One region of the Exiguobacterium sp. S22-S28 genome, then DNA from elsewhere that is predicted to be linked to it. Evidence: a T-box and tRNA genes for the amino acid it is inferred to sense, from the RefSeq annotation. Region 1 holds a T-box; the other holds one or more tRNA genes.
What was found. The T-box of region 1 lies ahead of ileS (isoleucine--tRNA ligase). A T-box ahead of a tRNA ligase gene usually reads a tRNA of that ligase, here a tRNA-Ile.
Positions count from the first base shown of each region.

Region 2: it has a tRNA-Ile gene. The T-box ahead of ileS (isoleucine--tRNA ligase) is inferred to sense a tRNA for this amino acid. The anticodon was not compared.

Region 1 covers NZ_JBHFFC010000005.1:124,355-133,119, forward strand. Annotated here, with positions in the region: gene ACHA8N_RS01430 (RluA family pseudouridine synthase) at 1-120, opposite strand, end outside; gene lspA (signal peptidase II) at 121-594, opposite strand; gene ileS (isoleucine--tRNA ligase) at 667-3,402, opposite strand; T-box leader at 3,460-3,688, opposite strand; gene ACHA8N_RS01445 (DivIVA domain-containing protein) at 3,689-4,210, opposite strand; gene ACHA8N_RS01450 (YlmH family RNA-binding protein) at 4,237-5,010, opposite strand; gene ACHA8N_RS01455 (YggT family protein) at 5,010-5,282, opposite strand; gene ACHA8N_RS01460 (cell division protein SepF) at 5,285-5,608, opposite strand; gene ACHA8N_RS01465 (YggS family pyridoxal phosphate-dependent enzyme) at 5,812-6,483, opposite strand; gene pgeF (peptidoglycan editing factor PgeF) at 6,470-7,246, opposite strand; gene ftsZ (cell division protein FtsZ) at 7,329-8,486, opposite strand; gene ftsA (cell division protein FtsA) at 8,527-8,765, opposite strand, start outside.
Region 2 covers NZ_JBHFFC010000026.1:436,117-444,881, reverse strand. Annotated here, with positions in the region: gene ispG (flavodoxin-dependent (E)-4-hydroxy-3-methylbut-2-enyl-diphosphate synthase) at 1-1,034, opposite strand, end outside; gene ACHA8N_RS08915 (hypothetical protein) at 1,223-1,705, opposite strand; gene ACHA8N_RS08910 (Na/Pi cotransporter family protein) at 1,917-3,557, shown strand; tRNA gene ACHA8N_RS08905 (tRNA-Met) at 3,683-3,756, shown strand; tRNA gene ACHA8N_RS08900 (tRNA-Ile) at 3,768-3,841, shown strand; gene ACHA8N_RS08895 (alpha-amylase) at 3,971-5,431, shown strand; gene ACHA8N_RS08890 (superoxide dismutase) at 5,525-6,133, shown strand; gene ACHA8N_RS08885 (peptidoglycan D,D-transpeptidase FtsI family protein) at 6,274-8,346, shown strand; gene ACHA8N_RS08880 (PstS family phosphate ABC transporter substrate-binding protein) at 8,572-8,765, shown strand, end outside.

The DNA of each region.
Region 1 (8,765 bases):
ACCAGCTTTTAACCAATCTTGGACTTGTGACCGTGACCAGTCTTGTTGCTCTGCCAACCATTTATCAATTCGACCGGTAGCACCATTGGCTTTAACAGCCCATTCATTTTGTTCATTCATTTAATCAATCGTTCCCTTCTTAGTCAAACGCTCTTCAAACATGACGCTGATCAGCATCAGAATAACTCCAAATGTCAAACAGACGTCTGCCACATTAAAGATCGGAAAATTATACCCGAACGGATAAAAATGAAAGAAGTCGACAACTTCTCCACGTGCCATCCGGTCGATGAAATTCCCGACCGCTCCGCCTAATAATAAAGCGACGCTCCAAGCAAATACTTTGTTTTTTGTGCCTTCTTTGTAAAGAAAATAAATCAGCCCGATGACAACGACCAGTGTGATGAGAAAGAAAAAACCAAACTTCCCTTCCAACATCCCCCAAGCGGCACCACGATTCCGGTATGAATTTAAATAAAAGAAATTGGGAATGATCTCAATCGCTTGACCAATCGTCATCTGTTGGACGACGATCCATTTCGTCAATTGGTCCACTCCGACGAGTACAGCAGCAATCGCTAAGTAAAGCCACATTCTTTTTTCCTCCACATCCAAAAATAATGAGGGACCGCTACGAAGTCGCCGTAGCTGCCCCTCCCTGATTCATTATAAAGAATTGACGACTTCAGTACAACGTGGGCAAAGTGTCGGATGAGCCGGATCTTGTCCGAGTTCAGTCGAATATGTCCAACAGCGTTCACATTTTTCACCATCTGCTTTAAGAACCGTGATGCCTGTCGTCCCGTATGATTTCTCCGCTGAAGCGACGAACTCAATCTGCGAGACTTGCAACAACTGCTCGAGGTGATCGATCGTCGCAAGCAATGCTTTCGTTTCGTCATTCGGTGCCAGCTCTAATTTCGCTTCAAGCGTTTTCCCGACAAGTTTCTCAGCACGTGCTTCTTCGAGTGCTTTCAAGACATCATCCCGGAAGACGAGGAAACTGTTCCATTTCGCAATCAACGCCAGACCTTCTTCCGTCACTTCCGGTGCTTCCGGAAGATCCGTCAAGAAGATGCTTGATGTCTCAACGCCAGGAACGAATTCCCATGCTTCGTCTGCTGTATGCGGTAAGACCGGTGCCATCAATTGCAACAATGTCACGACCGTATCATACATGACCGTTTGAACGGCACGACGCGCCGGTGCATCTTCTTTTTCGATGTACAAGATATCTTTCGTGTAATCGAGATAGAACGAAGACAAGTCAAGGACACAGAAGTTATGCAACAGCTGATACACTGCCATAAAGTCATACGCATCATACGCCGCTTTTACTTTGCCGATGAGTTGATCCAGTTTTGTACGCATGAAGCGGTCGGATTCCGGTAAGTCAGCAAACGCAACACGATGTGTCGTGTAATCAAACTGATCGAGGTTACCAAGCAAGAACCGAACCGTATTCCGAATTTTGCGGTACGATTCCGATACTTGTTTGAAATTGTCCATCGAAGCCCGAACATCCGACTGGTAATCGACGGAAGCGACCCAAAGGCGAAGAATTTCCGCACCAAATTGTTGCATGATCTGGATTGGTGCAATCGTATTTCCGATTGATTTCGACATCTTCCGTCCTTGACCATCAAGGACGAATCCGTGACTGACGACCGCTTTGTATGGCGCTTTTCCTGTCGTCGCGACAGCTGTCGAAAGCGAGGAGTTGAACCATCCACGGTATTGGTCAGAACCTTCCAAATACAAATCGGCTGGACGTTCGAGTTCCGGACGTGTCGCAAGAACACCTGCATGGGATGACCCGGAATCGAACCAGACATCCATGATATCCGTCTCTTTTTTGAAGATACCGTTCGGGCTTGCCGGATGCGTGAACCCTTCTGGTAGTAAGTCAACGGCTTCACGCTCATACCAGACGTTTGATCCGTGTGCTGCGAACAGATTCGCGATGTGGTCAATCGTTTCCGGTGTGACGATTTCCGTACCGTCTTCTGCATAGAAGATCGGCAACGGTACGCCCCACGCCCGTTGACGGGAAATGACCCAGTCTCCGCGGTCTTTGAACATGTTGTGGAGACGTGTTTCGCCCCACTCCGGCACCCACTGGACTTCTTTAATCTCGTCGAGGATTTCAGCCCGGAAATCTTTAATCGAAGCGAACCACTGAGGTGTCGCCCGGAAGATAACTGGTTTTTTCGTCCGCCAATCATGCGGATACGAGTGTTTGATGAATGATAATTTTAATAAAGCACCGGCTTCTTCTAACGCCACACCGATTTCTTTGTTGGCATCTTCATAGAATAATCCTTCAAAACCAGGAGCTTCTGCTGTCATGACACCTTTGTCATCAACCGGGCAAAGGATATCCAGTCCATACGCCTGACCGATTCTGAAGTCATCTTCCCCGTGTCCAGGTGCTGTATGAACGACACCGGTCGCTTCTGCCGTGACATGATCTCCGAGCATGACAAGGGATTCCCGGTCGTAGAGTGGATGTTTCGCTTTGATGTACTCAAAGTCGGCTCCGTTGAAGACACGACCCACCGTAGCGTTTTCCCAGCCGAGTGCTTCGATTACTTCTGGTACGAGTGTCTCAGCCACGATATAGCCTTTTCCTTCGTGTTCAATTCGTGCATACGTTAACTCACCACTGACTGAGATTCCGAGGTTTGCTGGAATCGTCCAAGGTGTCGTCGTCCAGATGACGAAATGATCCGTCGGCTCCAAGATGTTTTTTCCGTCCATGACTTGGAACGCCACATAGATCGCCGCAGAACGTTTATCTTGGTATTCGATTTCAGCTTCTGCGAGAGCTGACTCTGATGAAGGTGACCAGTACACCGGTTTTTTCCCTTTATAGATGTAGCCCTTGTTCGCCATATCGCCGAACAGACGAATTTGTGCTGCTTCGAATTCCGGTTGTAGCGTGATGTATGGGTTATCATAGTCACCGAGGACACCGAGACGCTTAAATTGTTCACGTTGGTGATCGACTTGCTCCAGTGCATATTTCGCACAAAGCTCACGGAATTCTGCGACCGACATCGATTTCCGGTCGACACCCGCTTTTTGTAAAGCCGTTTCGATTGGCAGACCGTGCGTGTCCCAACCCGGTACGTACGGAGAACGGAACCCATTCATCGATTTGTAACGAACAACGATATCTTTTAAGACTTTATTTAATCCATGCCCCATATGGATGTCTCCGTTTGCATAGGGAGGACCATCATGCAGAATGAATGTCGGTTTCCCGGCATTTTTTTCTTGAACCGCTTCGTACAGGTTCATCTCGTTCCAACGTGCCTGCATATCCGGTTCACGTTTTGGCAGGTTTCCTCGCATTAAAAATTCGGTTTTCATCATCAATAACGTATCTTTGTATTCCATCTGGCATTCCCTCACTTCTCTGAATTTTGCGTACAAAAAAAGCCAAACTCATCCCCTGATAGGGACGAGTTTGGCTTGAACTCGCGGTACCACCCTACTAGCAATCCTGACTGACGGACTACCACTTAAGAGCCCGATAACGAAGGCGAGACGGTGAAACTTACTGAATATTTTCAGTTTCACACTCAAAGGGGATATTTTTTATCCGTCACTGATCGGGCTCACACCAGTCCCCGATTCGCTGACAGTATCTAGATAAAAAACGTGTCCTTTTCAATGATTTAGCTTATACGACATCGTCGTCATTATACGCAACTGCCGGAATCTCGTCAAGCGCACTACGCGCTGCCCCGTCAAAGGCATCCCAATCGTGACTCGTCAACAATTCCATCTGTGCATCAATCAATACTTTGAACCGATTCCGGTACAATTCGATTTTTTTACGCATCTGTTCCACTTCAAAATCAGTCCGTTGCGCCCGTCGCTGGGCAGAATCTTGTAATTGTTCCGCTTCCCGTTCCGCTTGTTTGACAATCAAACTTGCTTCTTTCGTCGCATTCGCCTTCACTTCTTCAGCCGCTTCTTGCGCCACGATGATGGATTTATTTAACGTCTCCTCCATCGAGCTGAAGTAATCGACACGGGACTGCATATTTTGAATGACTTCTTGCTGTTGACGGTTTTCACGGAGCAACAGTTCAAAATCTTTGATGACTTGATCAAGAAATTCATTGACCTCATCTTCGTCATAGCCGCGAAACTTTCGTGTAAATTCCTTATTGTGAATATCCAGTGGCGTCAATGGCATGATGAAATCCTCCCTCAGCTTGTTGGTTAACCTTTTAGCAGACCGTATTGTAATTTAATCCGATCCCGTTTTGTTGAGCCGAGTACGGCGATCAACTTGACACGCCCCGTTCCGCGAAGTGACAAAAGGTCGCCTTCTTCCAGCAGGAAGCTTGGATCCTCGACAATTTTATAATTGACTTTGCTTTCGCCCTGCTTAATCAAGCTTTGTGCTTTTTGTCTTGAAAATCCAAGAATCTCGCTGACAACCGTATCAAATCGAAGAGAACTGACGAACCCGAGTTCCTCTTGCCATTCTTGATCTTTGATTTTCAGCTGATCCTGTGAATCAACGAGGGATAAACGGATTTTTGTTTTTCCCGCCCGTTCGACATTCACTTCGATATAAGAGGCTACATCTTGCGCCACGGCGAATTGGACTACTTGATCCTGAATGACGACATCCCCGAACTTCCCGCGTTTTAGACCCACGTTCAGCAAAGTACCTGTCACCTGACGATGCGAGAGCTCCACGAATTTGGTAGGATAATGGATGCGATAAATGGCAATATCAAAATCGTCGGCATCAAGCTCATAATAATCCGGTGCAATCAAAGCACGTTTGCGTTCCGCCCCTTCGAAACCGCCCTCAAAAAAGAGGGCACATTTCGTTCCGACGAGTTCACGTGTGATCTGTTGTTCACGGGGATCCAAAAAATCAGTTACTTTGAACGTATACGTCGCTTCGACATGGTCGATCCAGTTTAAGACGAGATCGACGAACTCCCGCTCATGTCCGCGATAATGATCATACACGCTCATTAGAAGAAGATAGCTCCAATGCCTGCCTGTGCTAAGTTAAGCACTAAAAAGGCAACGATAGGCGAAATATCGAGCATTCCTCCGATGGGCGGGATAATCCGTCGGAATGGCGCGAGAAACGGTTCAACTAACATCGCCAAGACTTGACCGAATCGGGATTCCCGTGCATTTGGGAACCACGACAACAGAATATAAGCAATCATGACATAGCTGTAATATTGAAGTAATGTGCTTAACGTACGCCCGATTGCGTACATAACTTGTGAATCCATGTTTACCACCCCTTATGGTTGATATCATCTTCACCGAGCAGGTTCGAAATACTTCCGGCCAACTCGACGTTGTTCGGGACACAGAGGAGTGTATTTTGACTGATTGTCGTAATCGTTCCATCTAAAGCAAACACGACACCTGACAAGAAATTAATCATTTGACGTGACTGATCTTTCGACATCCTTTGCATGTTGACGATGACAGCACGATTTTGACGAAGATGCTCGCCAATTTCCTGCGCTTCGTTAAATACACGCGGTTCACTGAGAATGACTTGTGATTTTGCCTTTTTAGTATGGATGGGTACGATGTTCGTCTGTCTCACAGGCTCCTCCTTTTGAGTAACACTCGGGGTAGATTCCTCATAATACTCCTCATATTCTTGCTGTGAAGCGTCTCTACCTTTATTTATTGTAGCATCATTTTCATATTCGAGTTCATCTAAATCGTCTGTATTTCCGAGAAATAGATTTTGTATTTTTGATTTGAATCCCATATCCATTCTCCTTTCATCTAGATTGCTCGTTTTTATGATTGTACCAACACTGTCCCGACGCGGACATGCGTAGCCCCTTCTTCAATCGCAATGGCATAGTCAGATGACATACCCATCGACAGTTCCGTACACGGAGCATAGGAAAGGCGACGAACTGCCACTTCATCCCGCAACTGACGTAATGACCGGAAAACCGACCGGATGGTTTCTTCGTTTTCCGTTAAAGGCGCCATCGTCATTAAGCCGATGATGCGGACCATCGGATACTGTCCCAATTCGTGCAAAAAAGAAGGCAAGTCGGTCGGGTCGATTCCTTGTTTGGAAGCTTCCCCCGATACATTGACTTGAATGAAGCAATCAATCGGCTGCTTTGCCCGCTTGTTGATTTCTTCCGCCAAATGTAAACGATCCAATGAATGCAAAACGTCGATTTGATCAATGATTTGCCGAACTTTTCGTGTTTGGAGCGTACCGATAAAATGCCATTCACATGCATTGCGTCCTAAAGCTGCTTGTTTATCCGTTAAGCCATCCGGACGATTCTCGCCAAGGGCTGTCACACCTGCTGCCAGCAATTCTGCTGCGACTTCACTTGACACTGATTTCGTCACACCAATCAATTGTACCTGCTTTTTTTGATCGGTCTTTTCATAAGCCTGTTTCATATTTTGTTGAACATGTTTGACATTTTCAGAAATTGACATCAAGAGACTCCTTTACAATCAAACTAGCGAATCGACCGCCGTGATCTCCGTGACGATAGGAGAAGTAATCTTCGGCCTGACAATTTGTACAAAGTCCAGTATCCTGAACGTCGCCAATCCCACTCTGTTCCGCTAACATGGCATTGGTTTTTTGCAGCGACAACATCGCTTTTCCATTGTCTTTTTTGATATACGGGGATTCTTCAAGACCAAGTCGATCAATTGCTTCCAACACAGGACCGTCCACCTCATAACAACACTCACGAATGGATGGACCGATCACCATTTGGACGGAGGCACGATCCGCACCTGCTTGTTCCATTTTCGTTAATGTCGCTTCGACGATGTTAGCAACGGTACCACGCCAACCAGCATGGACATTCGCAATGATGCCTGTTCGAGGATCGCAAAAAAGAAGTGGCACACAATCAGCAAATAGCATCATCAACGCCACGTTCGAATCCGTCGTCACCAGTCCATCTGTACCCTTGATGGCCGTTTCATAATCCAGCGCTCCGCGTCCGGAATCCAGTGTCGTCACTTGTTCAACATGATTTCCATGCACTTGTTCTGCCCAGACCGAATTTTCGAGTGCCAACTCCAGTTGCCGCACGATGACTTGACGATTCTCAACAACACCTTCAGCATCATCTTTAACATGTAACCCCAAATTTCCGTTTCCGTGCGGTGCTGAGAACTTCGTCGTAAAGGCTGCTCGAACCGTCCCTGTCGGTGTATCCCATTTTATCCATTGACCAAACATCTCATCCCATCCTTTTTTAAAAAAAGAGGCGTCGCTTACGCGACACCTCTTCATCTAGCAGTCGTGTCCCTGAAAGATCGAATTAACGGTTGTTCCGGCGAAGGAAAGAAGGAATGTCCATCGTCTCTTCGACATCTGACCCTTTTGCTGATTCTTGGTTCGAGCTACTAGGTGCCTCTTCGACTTGCGGTTTTGGTTCTTCCGCTACCGGCGATGGTGCAGCCTGCTTTTTCTTAAGCAGGTTCTTCATCATTTCCTGAGCTGATGGAATTTCAAAATCAAGCGGTTCATTTTCGAATTCTGTCGCGATGACCGTCACGATGATTTCATCTTCCAGATTGTCATTGATGACAGAACCGAAGATTAAGTTCACCTCTTCATCTGCAGCACTTTGGACAATCTGAGCTGCTTCCGTTACTTCATACAGGCTTAAGTTCGCGCTACCTGTGATGTTCATCAAGACGCCTTTCGCACCCTCGATTGATGTTTCAAGCAACGGACTCGAAATGGCTTTTTTCGCCGCTTCCGTCGCACGATGTTCGCCGGTTGCAACACCGACACCCATCAAAGCAGAACCTTTTTCTGTCATGATCGTTTTGACGTCGGCAAAGTCCAAGTTAATCAGACCTGGTACGGCGATTAGATCGGTAATCCCTTGTACCCCTTGACGAAGTACGTTATCCGCTTCTTTAAACGCTTCAAGCATCGGTGTATTCCGATCGACGATCTCAAGTAATTTATCATTCGGGATAACGATCAGCGTGTCGACTTTTTCTTTAAAGTTCTGAACACCGGATACAGCATGTTGCATGCGTTTACGACCTTCAAACATGAAAGGTTTCGTAACGACACCGACCGTTAAAGCCCCGATTTCTTTAGAAATTTCAGCGATGACTGGTGCTGCACCTGTTCCGGTACCGCCACCCATTCCTGCCGTGACGAAGACCATATCAGCGCCAGAAAGAATTTCTGTCAATTGTTCACGGCTTTCCTCAGCAGCCTTTTTACCGATTTCCGGATTTGCTCCGGCACCGAGACCACGTGTCAGCTTCGCACCTAATTGAAGCTTCACGTCAGCTTGTGACATGTTTAATGCTTGTGCATCCGTATTGACAGCGATGAATTCCACGCCTTGGACACCATGTTCAATCATTCGGTTGACAGCGTTTGATCCACCGCCACCTACTCCGATGACTTTGATTTTAGCTACTTGGTCCATCATTTCATCAAAATGCAACATAAAAGGGGCCCCCTATTTTTTTTTACTGATAATTTTTTATTTAACCGAAAAACTTCTCAAAGAAACTACTGAATGACTTCCGCTCTTTTGGAGGCTGTTCCTTCGGTGTGCGATCTTCGTGTACAGGAGGTGAAGGAGGTGCAAATAGTTCTTCTTGTTCACGTCCTTGTGTCGACGTTCCCTTTTCATCCGCACGATCCAATCCTGACTTCGAAACGGTACTCCGTGACAGGACATATCGTAACATTCCAGCAGCCACGGCGTACTTCGGATGACGAA
Region 2 (8,765 bases), on a different contig from region 1:
TCTTCGACCATTGTCGCTTCCGGCACTTTACGGATGATTTCTCCATGACGGAACAACAATCCTTCGTTACGGGCACCGGCGATACCAATGTCTGCTTCGCGTGCTTCACCAGGACCATTGACGGCACAACCGAGAACAGCCACTTTGATGTTGACTTGGATTTTATCGATGTAGTCCTCGATTTCAGCGGCGATTGCCATCAAGTCGATTTCAATCCGTCCGCATGTCGGGCAAGAAATCAATGTTGCAGCGTTTGCGGCAAGACCAAATGATTTCAAGACTTCTTTTGCGACTTTGACTTCTTCGACCGGGTCGGCAGAAAGTGAAACGCGGACCGTATTTCCGATACCACGCGATAGAATCGCGCCAAGACCGGCAGCGGATTTTAATGAACCGGTACGTAAAGGACCAGATTCCGTGATACCGACGTGCAGTGGGTAATCAAATGACTCAGAAGCGAGCTGATAGGCTTCGAGCGCCAACTGAACATCGGAAGCTTTTAAGGAAACGATGATATCGTGAAAATCGAGATCCTCAAGAATTTTGATGTGATGCAACGCACTTTCGACCATCCCACGGGCAGTCGGGTAACCGTATTTCTCGAGAATATGTTTCTCCAGTGAACCGGCATTGACTCCAATTCGAATCGGGATGTTTTTGGCCTTTGCTGCCGTGACGACAGCTTCGACTTTCTCGCGGCGTCCGATGTTACCCGGATTGATCCGGATTTTATCGACACCAGCTTCGATTGCCATGAGAGCCAGTTTATAGTTGAAATGGATGTCTACGACGAGTGGAATGTTGATCCGGCTTTTGATTTCTGCGAGGGCAAGTGCATCGCGTTCTTCCGGACAAGCGACGCGGACAATTTGGCATCCCGCTTCTTCAAGACGTAAAATTTCAGCGACAGTCGCTTCGACGTCGTGTGTTTTTGTTGTCGTCATACTTTGAATGATGACTTCATTACTTCCACCAATGACAAGGTCCCCAACACGAACGGGACGAGTCTTAGAGCGATGGACCATTTTCGGCATATCGAAAATCTCCTTTTGTGGCATAGCGCCAGATTGTTTATGACTACTTGTACTATCATATCGAACTATTCCCTAAAAATCGAGAAACAAGAACGAAAATTGAACATTTACAATTGTTTAACACAGACGGTTGGAAGTCAATCCGTCGTCAGACGGACAGTTCAGTCTGTAAATCGGTGTAAAAGATGTCATGTCCGCACACGTGACGGCTTTTTATTCTTCCGGGCCAAAAGAAGCGGAATCAGTGAATATAAAAAGTGGCCGGCTAACAGCACAACGACTCCGAACGTTGAATTTCCGAGTTGATAAATCAGAACGCCAATCGGAAAACTCCAGATGTTTGCAGCAACTGTATAAGGAAATACTTGCCGGAAAGCCCAAGGCTTCGGCAAAATCCACTGGATGAGCCAGCGATTCAAATAGGAAACGAACAGCAGATACAACAACACCGCAATCGCAATGAAGATGAAATGCAGGATGAACCAGACGATAAATGGAATCGATTGTTCAAGAAAGATGCTGTCGATGATTGTCACCCACAAGGAAATCCATGCCAATCCACAAAAATAAAGGGAAACATCAGCGAGGCGTGTCTTCAAAAACAGACGATTTGGAATTAAGGTGGTTTGTAAGTAATTAAGTAGTTGACTTAAAAAATGCAATATAATCACTCTTTCTTCTGTTTTATAACAATTGAAAATAGGTCATAAAATTCTTATAAATAAGCATTTTACTGTAGTGGTACAGATTAATAAAACCTTAACAATTGAATGTCTTAAAAACTGTTTACAAGTTCATTAGACCTTTACATAATAGGGGAGTTGAAACAATGGATTCTTAACAACAAATCAATTCCACTTTTTTATACGAGGAGATGACAAAATGAACTATGATTTACAGGAAATGATTTTCACCTTTATCGGTGGACTTGGTATTTTCCTATTCGGTATTAAGTATATGGGAGATGGTCTTCAAAAAACAGCGGGAGACCGTCTGCGGTATATTTTAGATAAATATACCTCAAACCCGTTTTTCGGAATTTTAGCCGGTATTGTCGTCACGGTCTTGATCCAGTCGTCATCCGGTACGACCGTTATCGTCGTTGGGTTAGTCAGTGCCGGCTTAATGAATTTGCGTCAAGCGATTGGTGTCGTCATGGGGGCGAACATCGGAACGACGATCACGGCTTTTATCATCGGATTTAACGTCAAGGAAGCAGCACTCCCGGCGATTGCGCTTGGAGCGTTCCTGATTTTCTTCTTCAATAAAGAACGGATTCAATACATCGGACAAATCTTCTTTGGTTTCGGAGCGCTCTTCTATGGATTGACCCTCATGGGAGACGGCATGGCACCACTCGAGTCAAGCGAATGGTTCCGAGAACTGACGGTATCGATGTCGGAAAGTCCATTGCTTGGTGTATTCGTCGGAACAATCTTTACGATGCTAGTCCAATCGTCTTCTGCGACGATCGGAATCTTACAAGAATTGTATGACGGCGGAATGATTGATATCAAAGCAGCGTTACCAGTCTTGTTTGGTGATAACATCGGGACGACGATCACTGCAGTTCTCGCAGCACTTGGTGCGTCGATTGCAGCGAAACGGACGGCAGCAGCGCACGTCATCTTCAATATCGTCGGAACGATTCTCTTCTTGATCGCCTTACCACTGTTTTCAGCGTTCATTACGTGGATTACCGGTGCACTGGATCTGGAACCAAAAATGCAGATTGCTTTTGCGCACGGAACGTTTAACGTCGTCAACACCTTGATTCAATGCTGGTTCATCGCACAAATTGCATGGCTTGTTCAAAAGGTCGTGCCGGGAACGGATACGACCGTCGACTCGAAACCACGCCACTTGGATCAAAACATCTTGAACCAGTCTTCGTCACTCGCCTTAAGTCAAGCGAAGCTCGAAGTATTACGGATGGGTGAGTTCTCGAAGGAAGCGCTTGGAAAAGCGCACCGTTACACACAGTCGCATGATAAAAAAGATGTATCGGAGGCAGACCAGATTGAATACGCCATCAACCATCTGAATACAGAAGTGACGAGTTATCTTGTCAAAGTCGCAGCGCATGACTTGTCGGAACGGGAATCAAATGACCATTCACTCTTGATGCATGCCGTCAATGACTTTGAACGGATCGGTGATCATGTTGAAAACGTCATCGAACTTGTTGATTTCCAAATCGTCAACCGCATCGAATTTACGGCACAAGCGGAAAAAGAGCTGGATGAGATGTATATCTTGACGCAAAAAATCGTTGAGACCGCCATCAAGGCAGTTGAACTGGATGATGTTTCATTGGCACGCCAAGTGCTTGAGCTCGAAGGGAAACTGGATTCGCTCGAACGGTCATTCCGCAAACACCATGTCTTGCGTGTCAATGCAGGCGATTGTACCGGTCAGGCTGGAATGATCTTCGTTGATCTGTTGTCGAACCTGGAACGCATCGGAGACCATGCCGTCAATATTACGGACTTGGTACTGGAGCAACGATCAGGAACAGCATGAAGTGAATATCCATCATAAAACAAGAGGAATTTCTGAAAAGAAATTCCTCTTTGTTTTTGTGAGATAATTTATTGACATTCAAGTCTACTTCCAGTAATCTGATATTAGCTGTTTTAATTCATCATGGCGGTGTAGCTCAGCTGGCTAGAGCGTACGGTTCATACCCGTGAGGTCGTGGGTTCGACTCCCTCCGCCGCTACTATTACTTAAGGACCCTTAGCTCAGCTGGTTAGAGCTGACGGCTCATAACCGTCCGGTCGCAGGTTCGAGTCCTGCAGGGTCCACTCCATAAACGCACACTCTTTTTTGGAGTGTGCGTTTATTTTTGGTTGCTTGGGGAATATTAAAGATATTGTAATAATGTTCATACAATAATATTCATACTATGGCAATTTAAGGGAGAGCGAAGAGAGATGGAACGTAACCATACGATGATGCAGTTTTTTGAGTGGCATGTAGAAAATGATGGAAAGCATTGGCAACGCTTAAAAGAGAGAGCGCCGGAACTGCGTGCTGCAGGCATCACATCTGTTTGGATTCCGCCAGCATCAAAGGGGCAATCAGATGAAGATACAGGGTATGGCATTTACGATGTCTATGATTTAGGGGAATTTGATCAAAAGGGAACGGTCCGGACAAAATACGGGACAAAAGATGAATTGGTCGAAGCAATTCAAGTCGCGCATGAAAATGACATCGCGGTTTATGCAGATGTCGTCATGAACCATAAAGCGGCTGCCGATGAACTTGAGACGATTAAAGTTGTGGAAGTCCACCCGGAAGACCGTTCGCAAGAAATTTCAGAAGAATTTGAAATCGATGCGTGGACGAAATTTACGTTCCCGGGTCGAAACGGAAAATATTCTGATTTCATCTGGACACACGAATTTTTCAATGGAACCGATTTTGATGCACGTGAAGAAAAAACAGGTGTTTTCAAAATTTCCGGTAAAAATAAAGATTGGAACGATCAAGTGGATGACGAATTCGGCAACTATGATTATCTGATGTTCGCCAACATTGATTACAACCACCCGGAAGTCCGCGAAGAGATGATTAACTGGGGAAACTGGTTCAAAGAAACGATCAATTGCCAAGGTTTCCGTTTGGACGCGATCAAACATATCAACTACGAATTCGTCAATGAGTTCGCCAAATCGATGATTGGAGACAATCCGGACGGTTTCTATATGGTCGGTGAGTTCTGGAAATCAGATTTAGATGATTGCCGCCAATTCTTAGACAGCGTTGATTATACGATTGATTTGTTTGATGTGCCGCTTCACTATAAATTCCACGAAGCATCGCAACAAGGACAGGACTTTGATTTAACGACGTTGTTTGCGGATACACTCGTTGAATCTCACCCGACGAATGCCGTGACATTTGTTGACAATCATGATTCACAACCAGGCGAATCGCTGGAGTCATGGATTGATGACTGGTTCAAACAGCATGCGTATGCTTCTGTTTTATTACGTAAAGATGGTTATCCATGTGTCTTCTACGGAGACTACTATGGTGTCCAAGGACCACATCCGGTAGAAGGTAAAAAAGAGATGATCGATGCCCTATTGTACGCCCGTTACCATAAAGCTTACGGTGAGCAAGAAGATTACCTGGACGATCCGCATTGTGTCGGATGGGTCCGTCGTGGCGTCGAAGAATTCCCGAACTCGGGTTGTGCCGTCTTGCTGTCGAACGCTGACATGTGCGAAAAGCGGATGTTCGTCGGCGAATCACGTGCCGGAGAACAATGGTTCGATTATACGAATCACCAAGAAGAACCTGTTGTCATCGATGACGAAGGATTCGGTGTGTTCCCGGTTCCGGGTGGCGGCGTCTCCGTATTCGCTCCACGCGACGAACAGTAATATCTAAGGGTCATTGCTTGCGTCTGACCAACTATTTTTGCTAGTCTTAAAGAGTATCGAAATTCCGAAAATAGGATAAAGGGGGACATGAAAATGTCAAAATTTGAATTACCAGAACTCGGCTACGCTTATGATGCGCTGGAGCCACATATCGACGCTCGTACGATGGAGATTCACCACTCAAAACACCACAACACATATGTCACGAACGTAAACGCGGCACTTGAAGGGTCAGAGCATGAAGGGAAATCACTTGAAGAATTACTTCAAAACCTCGATTCACTTCCTGCTAACATTCAAACAGCCGTCCGTAACAACGGTGGCGGTCATTGGAACCACTCGTTCTTCTGGAAACTCTTGAAAAAGAACGACGGAGCAACACCAACGGGTGATCTTGCTTCAGCAATCGACGAATCGTTCGGCTCGTTCGAAGGATTCAAAGATGCGTTCGCAAAAGCAGCTACAACACGTTTTGGTTCAGGTTGGGCGTGGCTCATCGTTGACGGTGGCAAATTGGCTGTCGTTTCAACACCAAACCAAGATACACCTGTCATGGAAGGTAAAACACCGATTCTTGGACTTGATGTCTGGGAACACGCGTATTACTTGAACTATCAAAACCGTCGTCCGGATTACATCAATGCGTTCTTTAACGTCATTGATTGGGATCACGTAGCAAAACTCTATGCTGACGCAAAATAAAAAGTAATATGAGAGCATCGGTTTTCCGAAAGGGAATCCGGTGCTTTTTTTAATGCGGAAAATGATGGGATAGGTTGTTATGGAAAGTTTCCTTCTATATAATGAAACAAGATGACTTTTGAACGATAGGGGAGTACGCCATGGCGAAACGAATCACGGTCAAGGGAAGACGGCGGAATCATCTGCCGCTTCGCTTGAACTTAATGTTTTTTGTAGTATTTTTATTGTTTGCGATTTTAATCTTTCGCTTAGGTGTCGTCCAGATTGTAAATGGCGAAAAGATTTCACGGGAAGTTCAAAAAACGGAGATGATTGCTTCGAAATACGAAGTACCGCGCGGAAAGATTTACGATCGAGACGGACGACTGTTAGTCGATACGATTTCCAAATACTCGATTGTTTACCGCCGGTCTCAAAATACGAAAGTCGATGAACGGATTGAAATCGCCTCGCGTCTTGCGGCGATCATCAACCTGCCGAAAGACGATTGGAAAGTAACAGAACGAGACATGAAGGATTACTGGGTAGCGGTCAACGGTGATGAATCAGATCGACGGTATAAAGAGGCAGTCACAAAACGTTATCCGAACGTAGAAAAGCGAAATAAATTATCGATTTCGGAACAAGATCAAATCCGTCTTGATACGATTACAAAAAAAGATATTGATTTTGATGACAAAACGATGGAAATCATCGCAATCAAACACAATATGGAAGTCGGTTACGCTCTCGATCCCCAACTCGTTAAATTAGGAGCCAGTGCAAAAGAAATGGCAATCATTGACGAGAATCTTGAAGATTTAAAAGGGGTGTCGGTCGAGCCGTTTTATGAGCGTTCGTATCCGTATGAAGGAACGCTCCGTAATATCTTTGGGAAGTACTCCAAAATTCCAGCTGAACAACAGGCGGAATTTAAAGCAAAAGGCTACAGTCTGAATGACCGTGTCGGGACATCGTTCCTTGAACAACAGTATGAAGATTTATTACGCGGTAAACCGGCTTACGATGTCTATGAAACGTTTAACGGCGAACCTGTCGGTGAACCGAATCGGGAAGAAGGCGAATCCGGTAAAGATCTCGTCCTGACCGTTGACGCGGAATACAATAAACAAGTCGATCAAATTTTACGACAAGCCATCAAAATGGGACGCGGTATGGGGAGTGGCTATCTCAAAGAAGGATATGCCGTCGTCATGAATCCGAAAACGGGTGAAATCTTGGCGATGTCCGGTCAGAAGCTTGACACGGCGACGAATAAATTCAGTGATGTTGCCATCAATAACGTCTTGACCTCCCTGCAAATCGGTTCAACGATCAAAGGGGCGACGGTCGCAATGGGACTTGAGGAAGGCGTTATCCGTCAAAACGAAGTCATTAATGATGCGCCGATCACGATTGGCGGCACGAAAAAAGGATCGTACGTCAATATGGGACCGATTACTGACTTGACGGCACTTGAACGTTCGTCAAACGTCTACATGTTTAACATTGCCATGCGGATGGCGAAGTATCCAAGTAACGGTGTAGCAGGTGCTAGTGTCGACGCAGCGGCAGCACTCATGCAAAACTATTACAGTCAGTTTGGTCTTGGTGTGACGACAGGTATTGATCTTCCGTATGAAGCAAAAGGGGTACAAGGTACACCGGATCGTGTCACACTCTTGATGGACCGGGTAATCGGACAGTACGATGCTTTTACACCACTTCAAGTAGCGCAGTATATTTCGACACTCGCTAACGGTGGATATCGGGTACAACCACATTTCTTGAAAGAAGTACTCGCTTCGAACTCGATTGAGGATGGAACAAAACAAGTCGATTACAGCTTTAAAACGAATTATTTGAATCGGATTGAAGTCAGCCAAGCGAACATCGATCATGTTCGTGAAGGATTACACCGCGTTGTCAAAGGAGAACGCGGAACAGCAAAAGTCATTGCGCAAACCGGTATCGATGCAGCGGCGAAAACAGGAACGGCTCAGGTCAGTGTTTACGGCGAAGATGGAATTGCTCTTCGGGATGGCAGTGGTCAACCTGTCCGCTCGCTAAACTCGAACTTGGTCGGTTGGGCCCCGTATGATAATCCGGAGATGGCATGGGCTGTGTTCCTTCCATATATGGAGCAGGAAACCGTCAACTCGAAAATTGGTCATGATTTAGTTAAAGCATATTTTAATGTCAAAGATGTTCCGTGGCAGACTAAGCCAAATTAACCAGTGTGGCGAAGGTGAGAAAACTCATCTTCGCTTTTTTTTGTATGGATTGACCTGTTTTTCTAATGGAGTTGAGTTTGTAAACGCAGAAATACACACCTTTACAATTCTTTTACGTTGGATTCATTTTGGTTTAATAGTTCATCCGTAGTATAAGTCTTGTAAGGAAAACGGATATAAAGTCGTAGCGTTACCAGCGACATACTTCGAGGAGGAAAATTAATCATGTCTTGGATGAAAAAAACAGCTCTTATCACAACGGTAGCGTCAATCGCAGTAGTCGGTGCGGCATGCGGAAATGACAAAGGTGGCTCTTCAAGTTCTTCTGATCTTTCAGGAAAGATCGCTGTAGACGGATCTTCAACAGTCTTCCCAATCATGGAAGCAGTCGGTGAAGAGTACTCAATCGAACAACCAGA